Regions from separate parts of the Bacillus infantis NRRL B-14911 genome, predicted to be linked through region 2. Evidence: riboswitches for the same ligand, from Rfam matches in the RefSeq annotation. Region 2 holds a riboswitch; the other holds the start of a gene.

Region 1 (7,873 bases), 230 kb from region 2:
TCACAGGATCGGAGAAATAAAAAGTTTTTTTTTAGAAATGCGGGAAAGCCTTGTTCTATTAAGGAACGCAGATGCCCGAATGAGTACATGACTGCCCGATTTGGGGAGTGTTTATGTATCCCAGGAGCCTGAATGAGTACATGACTGTCATTTTGCTGGAGAGTCAAGCACCCATAGATCCGGCAGAGTACCTGATTCCTTACTTCAAGCACAAAAAAGAAGAGCCTTTGACCCTGGCAATACATTCCAGCCAGACCCGGTTCCTGGACTGCAGGCTTTTATTCTAAAGGCTTCAGCAGCGTCAGCCTGACGTGCGAAGTCTGCCGCTTTGAAAAAAAAAAGCACCGCCCCTGGCGTGCTCAAAAACCGAAAAGCATGCTGATAATATTCTTTTTCTTCCAGCTTCTTTTGATCGAAGGATGATCAAAAACGGGGAGCTGATCAGAAGCAGCAATTTGTGATGAAGCTTCGAGCTGAGCTACCTTTTCAGCCATCTGCAGCAGCTGGGTCTTCAGATCTTCAATTTCACGGCGGTGCTGCAGCAGCTGGTAGGAAACGACGTCATCAGCCTTGGAATCAAGCCGGGAATCCAGCTGGGTGACCTTATCTGCCAATTCCTTTATTTGAACAGAGTGATCCTCATTCTGCTGCTTCACTTCCGGTGTTTTTTGGACCGAGAGCTTTACTTCATGGACAAGGGCACCGTTCTGGATCTGGGATTGTATATCTTTCAGGATTTCTAATTGATCTTCCTCAAAATGGTAGTGGCCAAGTTCATTCCTTCCGACTTCAAGACCGAACTGTTTAACCCAGCGCTGGATTGTGCTCGGCGATACTCCCAAAGAGCTGGCAGCTTTATTTGTATTCATTTTCATCACTCCTTTATCTTACAAATACTGCAAACAGGAAGACATTCCTTCCCTCATGACAAAACAAGTTGGGATTCGGCAAAAAAAGCCAGGAAAAGCCTAAATCTGCCGGGGGGCCAGGGCCGGAGGGGAGACATGCAGGCAGATTAGGGGTAGAATAACTGTAACCATGAAAAAAGGAGTGCTTATTTATGAGACTGGAAGGCAAAAAAATTATCAGCCTGGTACATCACGAGTTTGAAGACCTGGAGCTTTGGTATCCCATTCTGCGGCTTCGGGAAGAAGGGGCCATTGTAGAGCTGGCAGGTGAAACAGCGAATGAAACATATCTGGGGAAGTACGGGGTCCAGGCGAAGTCCGATTATGCCTATTCAGAGATCTCCGCTGATGATTATGACGCCATCCTGGTGCCGGGCGGATGGGCGCCTGATAAAATCAGGAGGTTCCCGGAAGTTATTTCACTCATCAGGGAAATGGATGAAGCGAAGAAACCGATCGGACAGATATGCCATGCAGGATGGGTGCTTATATCTGCAAAGATCCTTGAAGGCCGCACAGTCACGAGTACCCCGGGAATCAAGGATGATATGGAGAATGCAGGAGCAATCTGGGTTGATGAGCCTGCTGTAACGGACGGCCATATTGTATCAAGCAGGAGGCCGCCTGATCTTCCGGATTATATGCGGGAATTTATCCGGGCGCTTGAGAAGAAGTAGTTAGTGCAAAGCGGGCATCAAGGTCCATAGTGACGATCTGAGTGGGGAATAGGGGATCCGGCAAAAAGTTAGAGCAATTTTCTTCACAAGAGGGTTTTTTTTCAGTATAATAAATTCAGAATTCCAATTAGGGGTTCAAATATAATTTAATATGGTCTATCTTCGGGGCAGGGTGAAATTCCCGACCGGCGGTGATGAGGCAAGTTGCTCTAAGCCCGCGAGCCTGTTTTATTGGGCAGGATTTGGTGAGATTCCAAAGCCGACAGTACAGTCTGGATGGGAGAAGATGGAGGTTCTGCAAACGTTCAAAAGATGCAGGAATTGAACGTTTATTAAGCTTGCCTTTGTAAATTCTCCCTCAAGCAGTTTGCTTGGGGGATTTCTATTTCAATGGCACTGGCTTTTTTGCCGAACCTTTCTTCTTTAGGTGAGATGGATCCTAAAAAGGAGAGAGGAACAACATGAAGAAATTTTCTATTAAAGCTTTGGTTTCAATTGCAATGCTGAGCAGCATATCATACGTACTGATGCTGCTGAATTTCCCAATACCGCCGTTTCCGAAATTCTTAATGATTGACTTCAGCGACATACCTGCATTGATTGCTGCGTTGATCTTTGGTCCGGCTGCAGGGATACTTGTGGAATTATTTAAAAATGTACTGGATTATTTTATGACAGGAAGCGCCACCGGTGTACCGGTAGGACATTTGGCAAACTTTGCTGCCGGAATCCTTTTCGTGCTTCCAACCTATTATATCTACAATAAACTGAGGACGAATAAAGGCATGACAGCTGCCCTGGTCATTTCAACCTTCATCATGGCAGTGCTGATGAGCATCCTGAATTATTTCATCATTTTGCCTGCCTATACGCTGTTCCTGAACATGCCTGCCATGTCAGCGCCTGAAACGCGCACAATGGTTGTAACAGCCATCCTGCCGTTCAACATCGTAAAAGGCCTGATCATCACCGGGATCTTCATGCTTCTGTTTGCCAAAATGAACCCATGGATCAATAAGCAGTCTGCATACCGCAGTGCTGCATAAATAAAGGAAAAACTGCAGCCTGCACTGCAGTTTTTTTTATGTGCAAATTAAAGTCAGGCAAGAGAAAGAGCGAAAAGAGCCTGAATCCTTAGGATGCAGACAGTGAACACCTTGTCCTGCGGCAGCTATTGCAAGACCGATTCCCTAAAGAATGCCTAGTGTCCGGCGGGAGAGGGAACTTGCCGAGAGACAAAACATAAAAAAACAGCCTCAAAAAGGAGGCTGTTTTTCAGTGTCTGCTATTCAAATTTAAGGGCATCGCCCTCAAACGGCTCATCCGCAACTTTGATGGAATCAGTCGGGCAGCCTTCAAATGCATCCATCATATCGTCTATTAATACATCAGGAATTTCAACGATGCCTTCATTTTCATCAAGTGTAACAAATGCAATGCCTTCATCATCATAATCATAAATATCTGGAGCAGCAGCTCCGCATGCGCCGCATGCAATACATGTTTCTTTGTCAACAATTGTATACTTTGCCATGTAAAAAACCTCCCAATCAATTAACCGAAATAGTCGCCGTTTCCGCTTTCTGCCGTACGGAAACTCTTTCCTCATACACCTATTGTAAGTGTGCTTTCTTTACTTTTCAATAGAAAATGTATTGAGAATGCTTATCACATCAGGGTTTGCAACATTTAATACCCTGTGTGCATGTTTTAAAACAGCCTGGTTATTTCTAAACATGTTAAAATAATAAAAAGGAACAGGCTGCTTAAAAATGTAATATATATTGCCGCTTTAAAGTGTTATATTAGCAAAAAGGCTAAAAATATACAAGCAAGGTGAATTTTATGCCTATTAACTATCTGCAAATGATTATTTTATACTGTCTGGACAAGCTGAACGGCGAGAGGACCATCTATTCGATCTATCATCTGCTGAATGGAAAAAAGTCATCGCAGACAATTCAGGATGCCCATCTATTCCAGCTTGGCGCTTTATTCCAGACTTGCCCTTCACTGGAGAGGGCTGATCTTGATGAGAAGATAAAGCATCTGGAAAAACAAGGCTTGATCCAAGAGAAGGAAGAGCTTCATTACATGGTCACAGACGAGGGAGCTTCAGCCCTTGCTGCCCAGCTGCAGAAAACGCCAATTCCATCATCATTGAATGGGTGGAAGCTTCATGACAAGTCTGCCCTTTTTTGGGAGAGGCTGTCGCTGCTCGTTCAGGTGGTTTCCCAGCTTAGCCATAATAATTCACATTATATTCCGATCCAAAGAAGAAGGGCCGCCCATATTTGGCTGAAAAAAGCCCTGCGCGAAGCGAAGATGGATAAAAAGGCCCTCGCTGCCGGACTTTATGGTGAGCTGGAGGCTTTGCTGGAATCATACAGAGAGACCGATCCTTCTATCATTGTCCTAAGGCTTACTGGTGCCGGCCATATTGGCCTGACATCTGAACAGGCAGCTGAGGCTATGAATTTTGACAGCGATTATTACCGGTTCTGCTTTCTGTCCATCCTGCACTATCTGATTGTTCGCATCATGGAAGACCGCAGCAGCTTTCCTGTCCTCCGGTTATTATTTACCGGCGAAGAGTCATCCATTCCGCTGACACAGTCCGCGCAGAAGACGTATATGATGCTGAAGCAGGGTGTTTGCCTGGACAAGATCATTCAGGCAAGGGGACTTAAAAGAAGCACAATAGAAGACCATATTGTAGAGCTGGCTCTGAATGTAGAGGGGTTCAGCATCGATCCCTATGTACAGGCCGAAAAGCAGGAACTTATCAGGAGTGCAGCCATGAATGCCGAGTCACGGCAGCTTAAGCATATCAGGCGGCTGGCAGGCGGTGCGGAGTATTTTGAAATAAGGCTGGTGATGGCCAAATATGGCGACGGAAATGATGCTTGAAAAAGAGCTCCATAGATATTTCGGCTTCTCATCTTTTAGAAAAGGGCAAAGGGAGGCCATTTCCTCCATCCTGGATGGACGGCATACACTGGCAATGCTTCCGACCGGCACAGGGAAATCCATCTGCTACCAGCTGCCGGGCTACTTGCTTGAGGGCACTGTTCTCATCGTTTCGCCGCTCCTTTCCTTGATGCAGGACCAGGTAGAACAGATGAAGATGAACGGTGAAAAAAGGGTCGTTGCACTCAATTCATTTTTAAGCTTTGAGGAAAAGCGCTGGGCTTTTGACAGCCTTCAGAGCTTTAAATTCATCTTTATTTCTCCTGAAATGCTTAATACAGCTTCTGTGCTCAATATGATCAAGAAGCTGAGGATTGCATTATTTGTAGTAGATGAAGCCCATTGCATTTCACAGTGGGGCTATGATTTCAGGCCGGATTATCTTCGCCTTGGCGAAACTAGAAAACAGCTTGGCAGTCCGCTGACACTGGCACTGACAGCTACCGCGACACCCGAGACAGTAAATGATATCATTTCAAGGCTTGAGGTGGAAAGCTGTGAGCAGGTCATTTCTTCTGTGGACAGGCCCAATATCAGCCTGACTGTCGAGAAGCACAGCGGCTACCAGGCAAAGGCATCAAGGCTGCAGGAACTTGTTCAGCTGTTCAGCGGACCGGGGATTATATATTTTTCCAGCAAGAAAATGGCCGAACAGGCAGCTCTGTCTCTAAAAGAGAAATGCTCAAAAAAGGTGATGGCCTACCATGGCGGGATGGATCAGGAAAGCCGTATCCTGATCCAGCAGCAATTTGTAAACGGCCAGATTGACATTGTTTGTGCCACAAGTGCTTTCGGCATGGGGATCAACAAAAGCGATATCCGTTTTGTTGTCCACTTCCATATGCCTCTCCAGCTGGAGTCCTACCTGCAGGAGATCGGGCGGGCCGGAAGGGATGGCAAAGCAAGCGCAGCCGTCCTTCTTTGGGCGCCGGGTGATGAGCAGCTGCCCCTGCAGCTTGCTGAAGCTGAGCTTCCTTCTGAACACCAGGTTGATTACGTTTTCTCCTTGCTTAAAACGCAGGGGCTTGGCGCTTCAGAGCTGTCAGAGAATGAAAAAGAAATCCGCCTGCCTGCAGGGCTGACCGACATTCAGTGGCGGGTGCTGACCGAGCTTTCTGACAGGCTGCGTGATGAGGGAGCGGACAATCTTCCTGGCAGGATCAATGAGTTTCTCCGCAGAAGGGTCCTTATAAAAAACGGGCAAATTGCGGAAGTGGGCCGCTGGATCCATTCGAAATCATGCCGGAGGGAAAAAATCGCAGAATATTTTCAGGAAGGCAAAAAGCCTGAAAATCTTTCCTGCTGCGATATTTGCGGTCTGGATCTGGGAAAATATTTTGGACAGGCAGAGGAATCTTCCGGACTGGCCAGGGCTGGCTGGAAAGAACTCCTTGCCGGAATGCTAATCAATAAGTGAGCGATCATAATGAAAAAAAAGCATATGGAAATAATCAAGGAATTATCCGATAAAGACCTCTTGTTCCACTTGTATGCAACACAGCTGCTGCTTCTTGCGATATCCGCGATTCTTGGCTTTATATTATTTAATGATTTTTCTTCCTTTTTCGACTTGTTTTTTTGGGAAGATTTAAATATTTTATATATAGGGGCAGGTGCCGGAATTGCGGTTGTTCTGGCAGACCTGCTGTTGATGAAAATCGTTCCTGCTTCATACTATGATGATGGCGGCCTCAATGAACGGATATTCCGGAACCGGAACCCTTTGCATATTGCTGTCATTGCAGCTATTGTCGCTTTTTGTGAAGAGCTGCTGTTCAGGGGGGTCATTCAGACTCACTTCGGGCTGCTGGTTTCAAGCATTATCTTTGCAGCTGTCCATTATCGCTATTTATTTAATTGGTTCCTGTTTGTCAATATTATCGTATTGAGCTTTTTAATCGGGATCATTTATTTAAAGACAGGTAATCTAGCTGTCACGATCGTAATGCATTTTCTGATTGATTTTTTACTGGGCATCTCCATCAGATATCGGAAGCAGGACAATATAGAGGAAACAGGAAGGGATTTGGATGAACAGAGAGGATCCTTATAGAGACCAGGCCGAACGCCTGCGAAAGAAAATAGACGGCGGTACAGAACAAAAGGACAGAAAGAAAGAAGCGCTCCCCCCGAGGAGCAGCCTTCACCATCAAAAGAAGAAAAAGACTAAATGGAAGCTGAAATATCCGGTCATGAGCCTGCTGGCCATCTTCTTTATTCTGCTGCCCATTGCAATATTCAGCATATATACCTCCATGGACAATGAGCCTGGCGGAGAGGCTGCAGAAGCAAGCAAGACGAGCTACGAGACGGTGGACTTTGGTGAGACAGCCGATGAGCCGGCGGCAGCAGGGGAGCAAACGGCGGAAGAGGAGAAACAAGCTGCAGCTGGCGAAGAGCAGGCAAAAGATTTAAATAAAGATACCGCCCAAGAAGAAAAACAGGATTCAAGCACTTCAGAGCTGGAGAAATCATCTGATGCAGCGGCTGTTGAAACTGGTGCGAAAGAACCGGAAAATACAGCAGATAAAGAAAAAGCTGCCGGTGAGGTCCAGGCCAAGCCCGCACCTGAACAGAAGGAAACCTCTGGAGAGTTCGTTACACACACAGTACAGCCGGGCGAAACGATGTTCAGAATTTCAATGAAATACTTCAAGTCACAGGACGGGATAGAAATCATCAGGCAGGCAAACGGTCTGTCCGGCAATGAAATCCACGTGGGACAAGTATTGAAAATACCGCAAAACCAGTAATGCCGGTACCTTGAAGGACCGGTTTTTTTGTTGTTTGCAGCGAATTGGAACCTTCTGTGCGGATAAAAGGAGTCAGAGGGTTTTAGTGAAGCGGACTAACACCCTCTGTGCGGGAAAAAGAGAAACAGAGGGTCTTAGTGAAAGGGACTAGTACCCTCTGTGCGGTAAAAAGGGAAACAGGGGGTCTTAGTGAAGCGGACTAGTACCCTCTGTGCGGAAAAACGGGAAATAGAAGGTCTTAGTGAAGCGGACTAGTACCCTCTATGCGGGAAAAAGGGAAACAGAGGGTCTTAGTGAAGCGGACTAGTACCTTCTGTGCGGAAAAAAGAGAAACAGAGGGTCTTAGTGAAGCGGACTAGCACCCTCTATGTGGAAAAAAGGGAAACAGAAGGTCTTAGTGAAGCGGACTAGCACCCTCTATGCGTGAAAAAGAGAAACAGAGGGTCTTAGTGAAGCGGACTGACACCCTCTATGCAGAAAAAAGGGAACCAGAAGGTCTTAGTGAAGCGGACTAGCACCCTCTATGCGGGAAAAAGGGGAACAGAGGGTCTTAGTGAAGGAGACT
Region 2 (7,873 bases):
ACGGAATAAAACCGTCAATGTGGATCTTGTCAGTGATCCCCGCTATATATCATGGCGCAATTATTTCAGGAACCGGCAATTCTTTGGAATGGATTTCATTTTTGATGAGGTCCCGAACAAGCTTGTCCCCTATGATTATGATAAGTTCCATAACAGCCAGTCGGAGTTCGTCATTGGCACAACCGACTGCCATACAGGAGAACCTGTTTATTTTAACAGGGAAGGCTACGGGCAGGATGTGCTGCAGGTGCTGAAAGCTTCGAGTTCACTGCCTTTCATTGCTCCGGAGATAGACTACAACAGCAGAAAGCTGCTGGATGGGGGAATCAGCGACCCGATTCCGCTGAAAAAAGCCCAGCAGGACGGATTCCAAAAAAATATAGTCATACTCACAAGAAATAAAGGCTATCAGAAAAAACCTTCAAAGTTCCATTTCCTTGTCAGAAGAAAATATCCAGCTTATACAGGCCTCCAAAAGGCCATGGAAAACCGCTACCGGCAATACAACCAGACACTCGGCTACCTGGCAGAGGAAGAACAGAAGGGCACCACCCTTGTCATCCAGCCATCAGAGCCGCTCGAAGTGGGAAGGATGGAAAGAAACCCAGCCAAGCTCGAACACCTCTACAACCAGGGCTACAGCGATGCCAAGAAGCAATTTGGGCGGATTCAGTCTTTTATTGGGTGACAGGCACCTATACCAGTTGTAGACCAGTTTATTAACCCCAGCCAAATGTTGGCTGGGGTTTTACCTTCGACAAGAGTACAGAGATTTTTAGATTAGAAGGAGGCCCGCTCTGAGAACAATGTGGCATTGAATAGCATGAGTGAAATAGAGGGAGCCAGTGCCGCCGGCTAAGACCCTCTGAACTCGTTTAACCAACCCAGAGGGTATTAGTGCCGTTGACTAAGACCTTCTAAGTCTGTTAAAACCAACCCAGAGGGTGTTAGTGCCGCCGACTAAGACCCTCTAAATCTGTATAAACCAACCCAGAGGGTGTTAGTGCCGCCGACTAAGGCCCTCTAAATCCGTTAAAACCAACCCAGAGGGTGTTAGTGCCGCCGGCTAAGGCCCTCTAAATCGTTAAAACCAAAACAAAGAATGCTAGTGCTGCCAACTGAGACCTTCTAAACCATCTAAAACCAAAAGAGGTCTGCAGCGACGTCATCTATTTCCTCAGACTCACAAACTTGGCCTCAAAGGCTTTTCCTCATTGAAAATATGGCTGCTCCAACATAAAAAAACTTGTAGATATCCCCGCTCATTCCCTAGCATGATTTCCCGCAGAGTTTAATAGAATTAAAGAGCAGTAGTAATTTGAAGCAGAACCGCAACCAAATTCTTCACGGGAGACTTGCTGATGAATATCCAAAAGCATTACAGCCGATTAGCAGATCTATCTCTTAACAGCAGCCTGGCAGCACTAGTGCCTCTATTTTTCATCCTTCCGGCCTGCCTGGTTATGCTGCCGGGCAGGGAGCTGGTGCTGGCAGCTGTGCCTTTTCTTTTGTACAGCTTTGGCTGCTATCAGATGAGTGTGCTCCATCAGGCAAGGTCAAGAGCGGTGGACAGGCTGGACAGCTGCCAATATCACGGGAAGCTATTGGAAGAAAATCATCTGCTGGTTTCCCATCTTCCTTCTGCTTCTTTAAGAATGGTCTTATTTACCCCTGACGGCCAGCTCGCTGGAGAACTGAGAGATTCGTACGTGACCTTACTAGGGAAACTTTGCCCCTCTTTTCTTTCCAGGTCATTTCAGCGGGAATACGGATTATACAATCGATCAGGCAACCTGATGATCCTTTTTCTGTCGAGGAAGAATAAAGTGGATATTTTCAGGGCTGACCGCCGCTATATTGGGACGATGCAATTTATTCATAAACCAGGAGGATCGGCTGTCATACGATTCCGCCAGAAGACGCTTTCCGTTCGAAGGGAAAAGTTTTTCCTGGATTGCAGGATTGGATGGGATGGCGGGAAAGAATTGATGAGCTACAAAAAGGGTCTGATGCCTGTAAGCTGGGCTGAGAAATTTCAAAATCCTAATATGGAGGTTATGGCATTTAATGACAATGCCGGACCGAAAGAGAGGATTTTGGCATTGGCAGCAATCGCTAAGCTGTTTGCTGACGGATGATGATCGCAAGCAGTCAGGTTTTGAAGTGCTTATATATGGGAATCTATCACTAAGATCGTATACTGCAAAAGAGCGGAGGATAAAGTGATGGATAACAGCTATGAAAATTGCATCAAAGCGTGTCTGGATTGCCTGGAAGCATGCGAGGTTTCCTTTAAGAAAACCCTGGAAGAAGCAGATGCCGGGAAAAAGTCTGAGGCAATCAGGCTGTACAGAGACAGTGCCGATATTTGCGCGCTGACAATCAAGGCGCTTGAGTCAGATAGCGATTTTATAAAAAAATATACTCTGCTCTGTTCAAGGATAGTTGATCAATGTGCAGAACAATGCAAGCAGTTTGAACAAGCTCATTGCATGAACTCTGCAGAAAAATGCTATATTTGTGCAGAAGAATGCAGAAAGCTTGCTGCTTGAAGGGACACGAAATAGACAAACACAATCCGGCCGGCGTGCCGGTTTTTTTATTGCCGCCTGTTTACTTAGATCACATAGCATATTAAAATGGTGTTCTAGCACGAATATTCAAGCCTATGCAGCTTAGGCCTGCTAAGGACATATAAGAATGCTAATAATAGCCCGAGGTGTAGAATGAAAAAGTTTCTTCTTGTTGCAGGGATCATTTTGCTGGCTTTATTCGTTATTGATAAGACGTTCTTAAAGGATAAAGGGGTCGTAAACAAGGTGCTGCCGGCTGAAAAATATGAAAGGCTGGAGAATCCGGAGGAAATAGCGGTGGGGATTGAACCGGGCAATAAAGCACCGGACTTTACTCTGACTGATTTAGAGGGAAAAACAGTGAGCCTCAGTGATTATAAAGGCAAGAGGGTTTTTCTTAATTTTTGGGCAAGCTGGTGCCCGCCCTGTAAGGCCGAAATGCCTGATATGCAGGAGCTTTACGAAGAAAAAGCAATCGGGGATTTTGAAATCTTGGCTGTCAACATGACATTTATTGAAAAGAACAAAGGCGATGAAATGGACTTTGTAAAGGACCACGGTCTTACCTTTCCCATTCCGCTTGATGTGAAGGGACAGGTCATGGGGGAGTATGAGATTATGGCTTATCCGACCAGCTTTTTTATAGATTCTGACGGAATTATCAGAAGCAGGGTTATGGGCGCTGTGGATAAGGATTTTATAGAGAAAGAAAGCAAAAGGCTTCCATGATGTTCATGGAAGCCTTTCTTCTGTATCTGTCGGCAAAATATCAGATGATGCTGCCTGCAGGCGTTCCTTGATCTTCCTCTTTCTGTAAAGCATCATGCCCGCTTCCCCGATATCCCCGACTGCTGAGCGGTTGATGAATGCACCGAAGACAAGCCCTGCAATCGGCACCATCTGAAAAAGCTTCTTCCAGCCAAACTGATCACGATAAGCAAAGACAACTTCACGCCATCCCTGGATCTCAGATGCGATTTCCCGCTGTACATCCTCTTCCGGCGAATCGATGTCGGAAAGCTGCCTGAGAATAGCCTGCTTGCCAACGATGTCAGCAGATACAAATTGCAGCGCCTTGACGATGAACAGTCGTTCTTTCTTGCTTTTCGGATCATAGCCATAGCAGATGGCAATATCCTGAAGGGTCTTCAGCTGCATCCCGAGAAGAACTGGAATATCAAGGCTTAAAGTAAACAATCCTCCAAACCCTGTCCCTGCCCCCTGAATGGCTGCAAGCTTCTTCCTGGAGCCTGTCAGCTTTTCTGCTGCTCCGTCCATCTCCTTGATTGAAAGTACAGCAGTATCTTCAAGAGTATTTACATTCCGCCCCGGATAATAAGATTTAATGGAATTAGAGGTGCTTAAATAGCTGCCGCCCGTCTGTATATAGCTGCCGAGCTCATCAAGCATAACACCCATCTTTTTTTGAATGATGGCCGGGGTCAGCTTGTCCAGCACCTTAAATGGGAGCCTGCCGATTTTTTCCCAAAACCATAGGCCGCTTTGATCAGCTTCCCATTCCTGGCATTTCTGCAGCTCAGACTGCAGCTCTTGTTTGGTCTCCTGCATTGTTGTAATATTCCTTTCTGATTGTAATAGTCATAATACGTTTGTCCCCATCCAAAGGTTTCAGGTGCAAAAGCACTATTTTAATTAATTTTAGCGGCTCATAAGTTCTCTGAATTGTCGTAAGAGATAATTCATGATAAGATGCCTTTAATATTATAAATATAATATTCCTTCGGGGTCGGGTGAAAGTCCCAACCGGCGGTGATGAGGCATGCCTCTTAGTCCGTGACCCGGCTTTACGCTTAGTGAAGACGGTGGATTTGGTGAAATTCCAAAGCCGACAGTTATAGTCTGGATGGGAGAAGGAATGGATGTATGAACCGCGTTTTTAACATTGTGTTTTGAACGCTTATTTCGTCATGTCTAATTTGGCCCCGTACTAATTCTGTACGGGGCCTGCTGTTTTTTCTGGAGAGAAAAAATTGAACGATAGGAAAAGAGGGTGTACATATGACAGATGAAGATTATATGGATCTGGCCCTGTCCCTGGCCAGGAAAACAATCGGGCAGACCAGTCCCAATCCATGTGTCGGCGCCGTTGTGGTAAAAGATGGGCAGATTGCAGGGATGGGGGCTCATTTAAAGGCTGGCACCCAGCATGCTGAAGTCCATGCCATCCGGATGGCGGATGGACTTGCCAGGGGAGCAGAGATCTACGTAACACTCGAACCATGCAGCCATCATGGAAAGACTCCTCCCTGTGCAGACCTGATCATCGAATCGGGGATCAAGAGGGTGGTCATTGCCTCAATAGATCCCAACCCGATTGTCGCCGGCCGCGGGATTGCCAAGCTTGAAGCAGCAGGGATAGAAGTGGAAGTTGGAATCAGGCGGGAAGAAGCGGAAGAAATAAATAGCGCATTCTTTCATTTCATGAGGACCAGCAGGCCATATGTAACGATAAAGGCCGCCGCATCATTCGACGGCAAAACAGCAGCGAACACTGGTGACAGCCAATGGATTACCTCTCCAGAATCCAGGGAAGATGTACACCGGTTAAGACATGAACATGACGCAATATTGACGGGCGTAAACACAGTCATCCATGACAACCCCCAGCTTACCGCCAGACTGCCCCGAGGCGGAAAAAACCCTATTAGAGTAATACTGGATTCCACATTAAGGATCCCCGGTGATGCAGCTATCCTGCATGATCAAAAAGCGCCGGTCATCATTTTTACCGGCAGCAATTATGACAACAGCAAGGCGGAGCAAATCAAAGCTCTGGGCACGGAGCTTGTACATTTTCCTGAGGAAGAGGTGCCAGCAGGCAAGGTGCTTGAGGAATTAGGAACAAGGCAGATTCTTTCTGTCTTTGTTGAAGGCGGTTCTGAAATCCATGCTTCTTTCATTAAGGAAGGGCTATTTCAGCAGATCATTCTGTATGCAGCCCCCAAAATCATAGGGGGAAGAAAAGCTGTCCCATTCATCGGGGGAGAAGGGATCTCTTCAATGGATCAATCCACTCCTTTGGCATTTAAATCGGCCGAACGCATCGGTCCGGACCTGAAAATTATTGCGGTGCCGCAGCCGGAGGAGGGCCATCATGTTCACAGGATTAATTGAGGAAGTCGGCAGGGTTGAACAGATTGTCCACCAGGGTAAAACTTTAAAGCTCAGCATATCCGCCGGCAGGATACTTGAAGATGCGGGGATTGGCGACAGCATTGCCGTAAATGGCGTTTGCCTGACAATCACTGATTTTACCGAGAGAAAATTCAGCGCTGATGTTATGCCTGAAACATACCATTCTACCAGCCTTGCCGAATTGAAGCGCAATAGCCCTGTAAATCTTGAAAGAGCCATGAAAGCTGGCGGCCGATTTGGGGGGCATTTGGTATCAGGGCATATAGATGCCAGAGGCAGGATCATTAGAAAAAGGCATGAAGAAAATGCCATCTATTATGAAATCGAAGTGCCGGAGGAATGGTCCCATTTGCCAGTGGACAAAGGTTCCATAGCTGTAGATGGTGTTTCGCTGACCATTTTTGAAGCGGGAGCTTCTTCCCTGACAGTCTCGCTTATTCCCCATACCGCAGGTCATACGATCCTGGGAGGGAAGGAAGCAGGGGAAACTGTGAATCTTGAGTTTGATATGCTTGGGAAATATATTTACAGCTTTATGAATAAGGCTGCCGCCAAGCCGGAAAAGAAAACTGTTTCAGAGGCGCTTCTGAGGGAAAACGGCTTTTTGTGACAGCGTGATAACTAGCTTAAGCAATAAAAGAAGGCATGTCTTTCACCCAGGAATGAATGGGGAAAAATCTGACCTTAACCAAAGGAGAGCTGTAACCATGTTCAATACAATCGAAGACGCTATTGCAGAACTAAAGAAAGGCCGGCCTGTGATTGTAAGTGATGATGAAGACCGGGAAAACGAAGGCGATCTGGTTGCTCTTGCTGAGTTTGCCGGGCCGGAAACCATTAACTTCATGGCAAAGGAGGGGAGGGGTCTGATTTGCATGCCAGTAACAGAGGAGCTTGCAGTCAGGCTCGGCCTCCATCCCATGGTTGATGTTAATACAGACAGCCATGGTACAGCTTTCACAGTCAGTGTTGATTATAAGGAGACGAAGACAGGCATCAGCGCATTTGAAAGGGCACAGACCATCGAAAAACTTCTCGATGAAAGCTCGGTTCCTGAAGATTTTGCCCGTCCTGGACATGTATTTCCTTTGATTTCCAAAGAAGGCGGTGTCCTAAGGAGGGCAGGCCATACAGAGGCGGCAGTTGACCTGGCTCGTCTGGCCGGGGCAAAGCCAGCAGGAGTCATCTGTGAAATCATGAAGGACGATGGCTCCATGGCATTAGTGGATGACCTGAAAGAAATGGCCGAGAAATTCAATCTAAAGATGATTACTATCAAAGACCTGATAGAGTACCGTCTTGAACATGATTCTCTCGTTAAAAGAGAGGCGGAGATATCGCTTCCTACTGAGTATGGACAATTCAAAGCGGTTGGCTATACAAATAAACTGGATGGCAAAGAGCATATTGCCCTTGTAAAGGGAGAAATTTCAGAAGAGGAGCCTGTGCTTCTGAGGGTGCATTCAGAATGCCTGACCGGAGATGTGTTTGGTTCGAACCGCTGTGACTGCGGCCCTCAGCTTGAAGCAGCCCTCAAGCAAATAGAAGAAGCCGGGTCAGGTATTCTCCTGTATATGCGCCAGGAGGGAAGGGGCATTGGCCTTATCAATAAAATGAAGGCTTACAAGCTGCAGGAGGAAGGCTATGACACAGTGGAGGCCAACCACATGCTCGGATTCAAGGATGATCTCCGTGATTACGGGATAGGTGCACAGATACTCCGGGACCTGGGCGTAAGGAAGATGCGCCTCCTGACGAATAACCCCAGAAAAATCGCCGGCCTTGAAGGGTATGGGCTGGAAGTATCAGAAAGGGTACAGCTTCAGCTTCCGTCTAAAAAAGATAATGAAAACTATATGAAAACCAAAAAAACAAAATTAGGTCATATGCTGACTTTTTAATGGAGGAAAATACGATGAAAAAAGTGATTGAAGGAAATCTGGTAGGTACTGGGCTTAAAATAGCTATTGTTGTTTCAAGGTTCAATGAATTTATAACCGGGAAGCTTCTGTCTGGAGCAGAGGATAGCTTGAAAAGGCACGGTGTTGCAGAGGAAGATGTAACGGTCGTGTGGGTGCCGGGAGCCTTTGAAATCCCTCTTGCGGCTAAGAAAATGGCCGATTCCGGAAAGTATGACAGCGTCA

What was found. A riboswitch is a leader RNA that binds a small molecule or an ion and turns the genes downstream of it on or off. The one in region 2 is predicted to bind FMN.
Region 1: another riboswitch for FMN. It lies ahead of N288_RS15985 (ECF transporter S component); the one in region 2 lies ahead of ribD (bifunctional diaminohydroxyphosphoribosylaminopyrimidine deaminase/5-amino-6-(5-phosphoribosylamino)uracil reductase RibD).

Annotation. Positions count from the first base shown of each region.
Region 1 covers NC_022524.1:3,147,308-3,155,180, reverse strand. The annotation lists gene N288_RS15995 (MerR family transcriptional regulator) at 360-869, opposite strand; gene N288_RS15990 (type 1 glutamine amidotransferase domain-containing protein) at 1,061-1,585, shown strand; FMN riboswitch at 1,740-1,877, shown strand; gene N288_RS15985 (ECF transporter S component) at 2,047-2,631, shown strand; gene N288_RS15980 (ferredoxin) at 2,871-3,119, opposite strand; gene N288_RS15975 (YpbB family protein) at 3,431-4,495, shown strand; gene N288_RS15970 (RecQ family ATP-dependent DNA helicase) at 4,473-5,972, shown strand; gene N288_RS15965 (CPBP family intramembrane glutamic endopeptidase) at 5,982-6,608, shown strand; gene N288_RS15960 (LysM peptidoglycan-binding domain-containing protein) at 6,586-7,308, shown strand.
Region 2 covers NC_022524.1:2,918,349-2,926,221, reverse strand. The annotation lists gene N288_RS14810 (patatin-like phospholipase family protein) at 1-688, shown strand, start outside; gene N288_RS14805 (hypothetical protein) at 1,362-2,138, shown strand; gene N288_RS14800 (four-helix bundle copper-binding protein) at 2,226-2,552, shown strand; gene N288_RS14795 (TlpA disulfide reductase family protein) at 2,727-3,302, shown strand; gene N288_RS14790 (EcsC family protein) at 3,306-4,142, opposite strand; FMN riboswitch at 4,307-4,453, shown strand; gene ribD (bifunctional diaminohydroxyphosphoribosylaminopyrimidine deaminase/5-amino-6-(5-phosphoribosylamino)uracil reductase RibD) at 4,593-5,708, shown strand; gene ribE (riboflavin synthase) at 5,689-6,339, shown strand; gene N288_RS14775 (bifunctional 3,4-dihydroxy-2-butanone-4-phosphate synthase/GTP cyclohydrolase II) at 6,437-7,630, shown strand; gene ribH (6,7-dimethyl-8-ribityllumazine synthase) at 7,645-7,873, shown strand, end outside.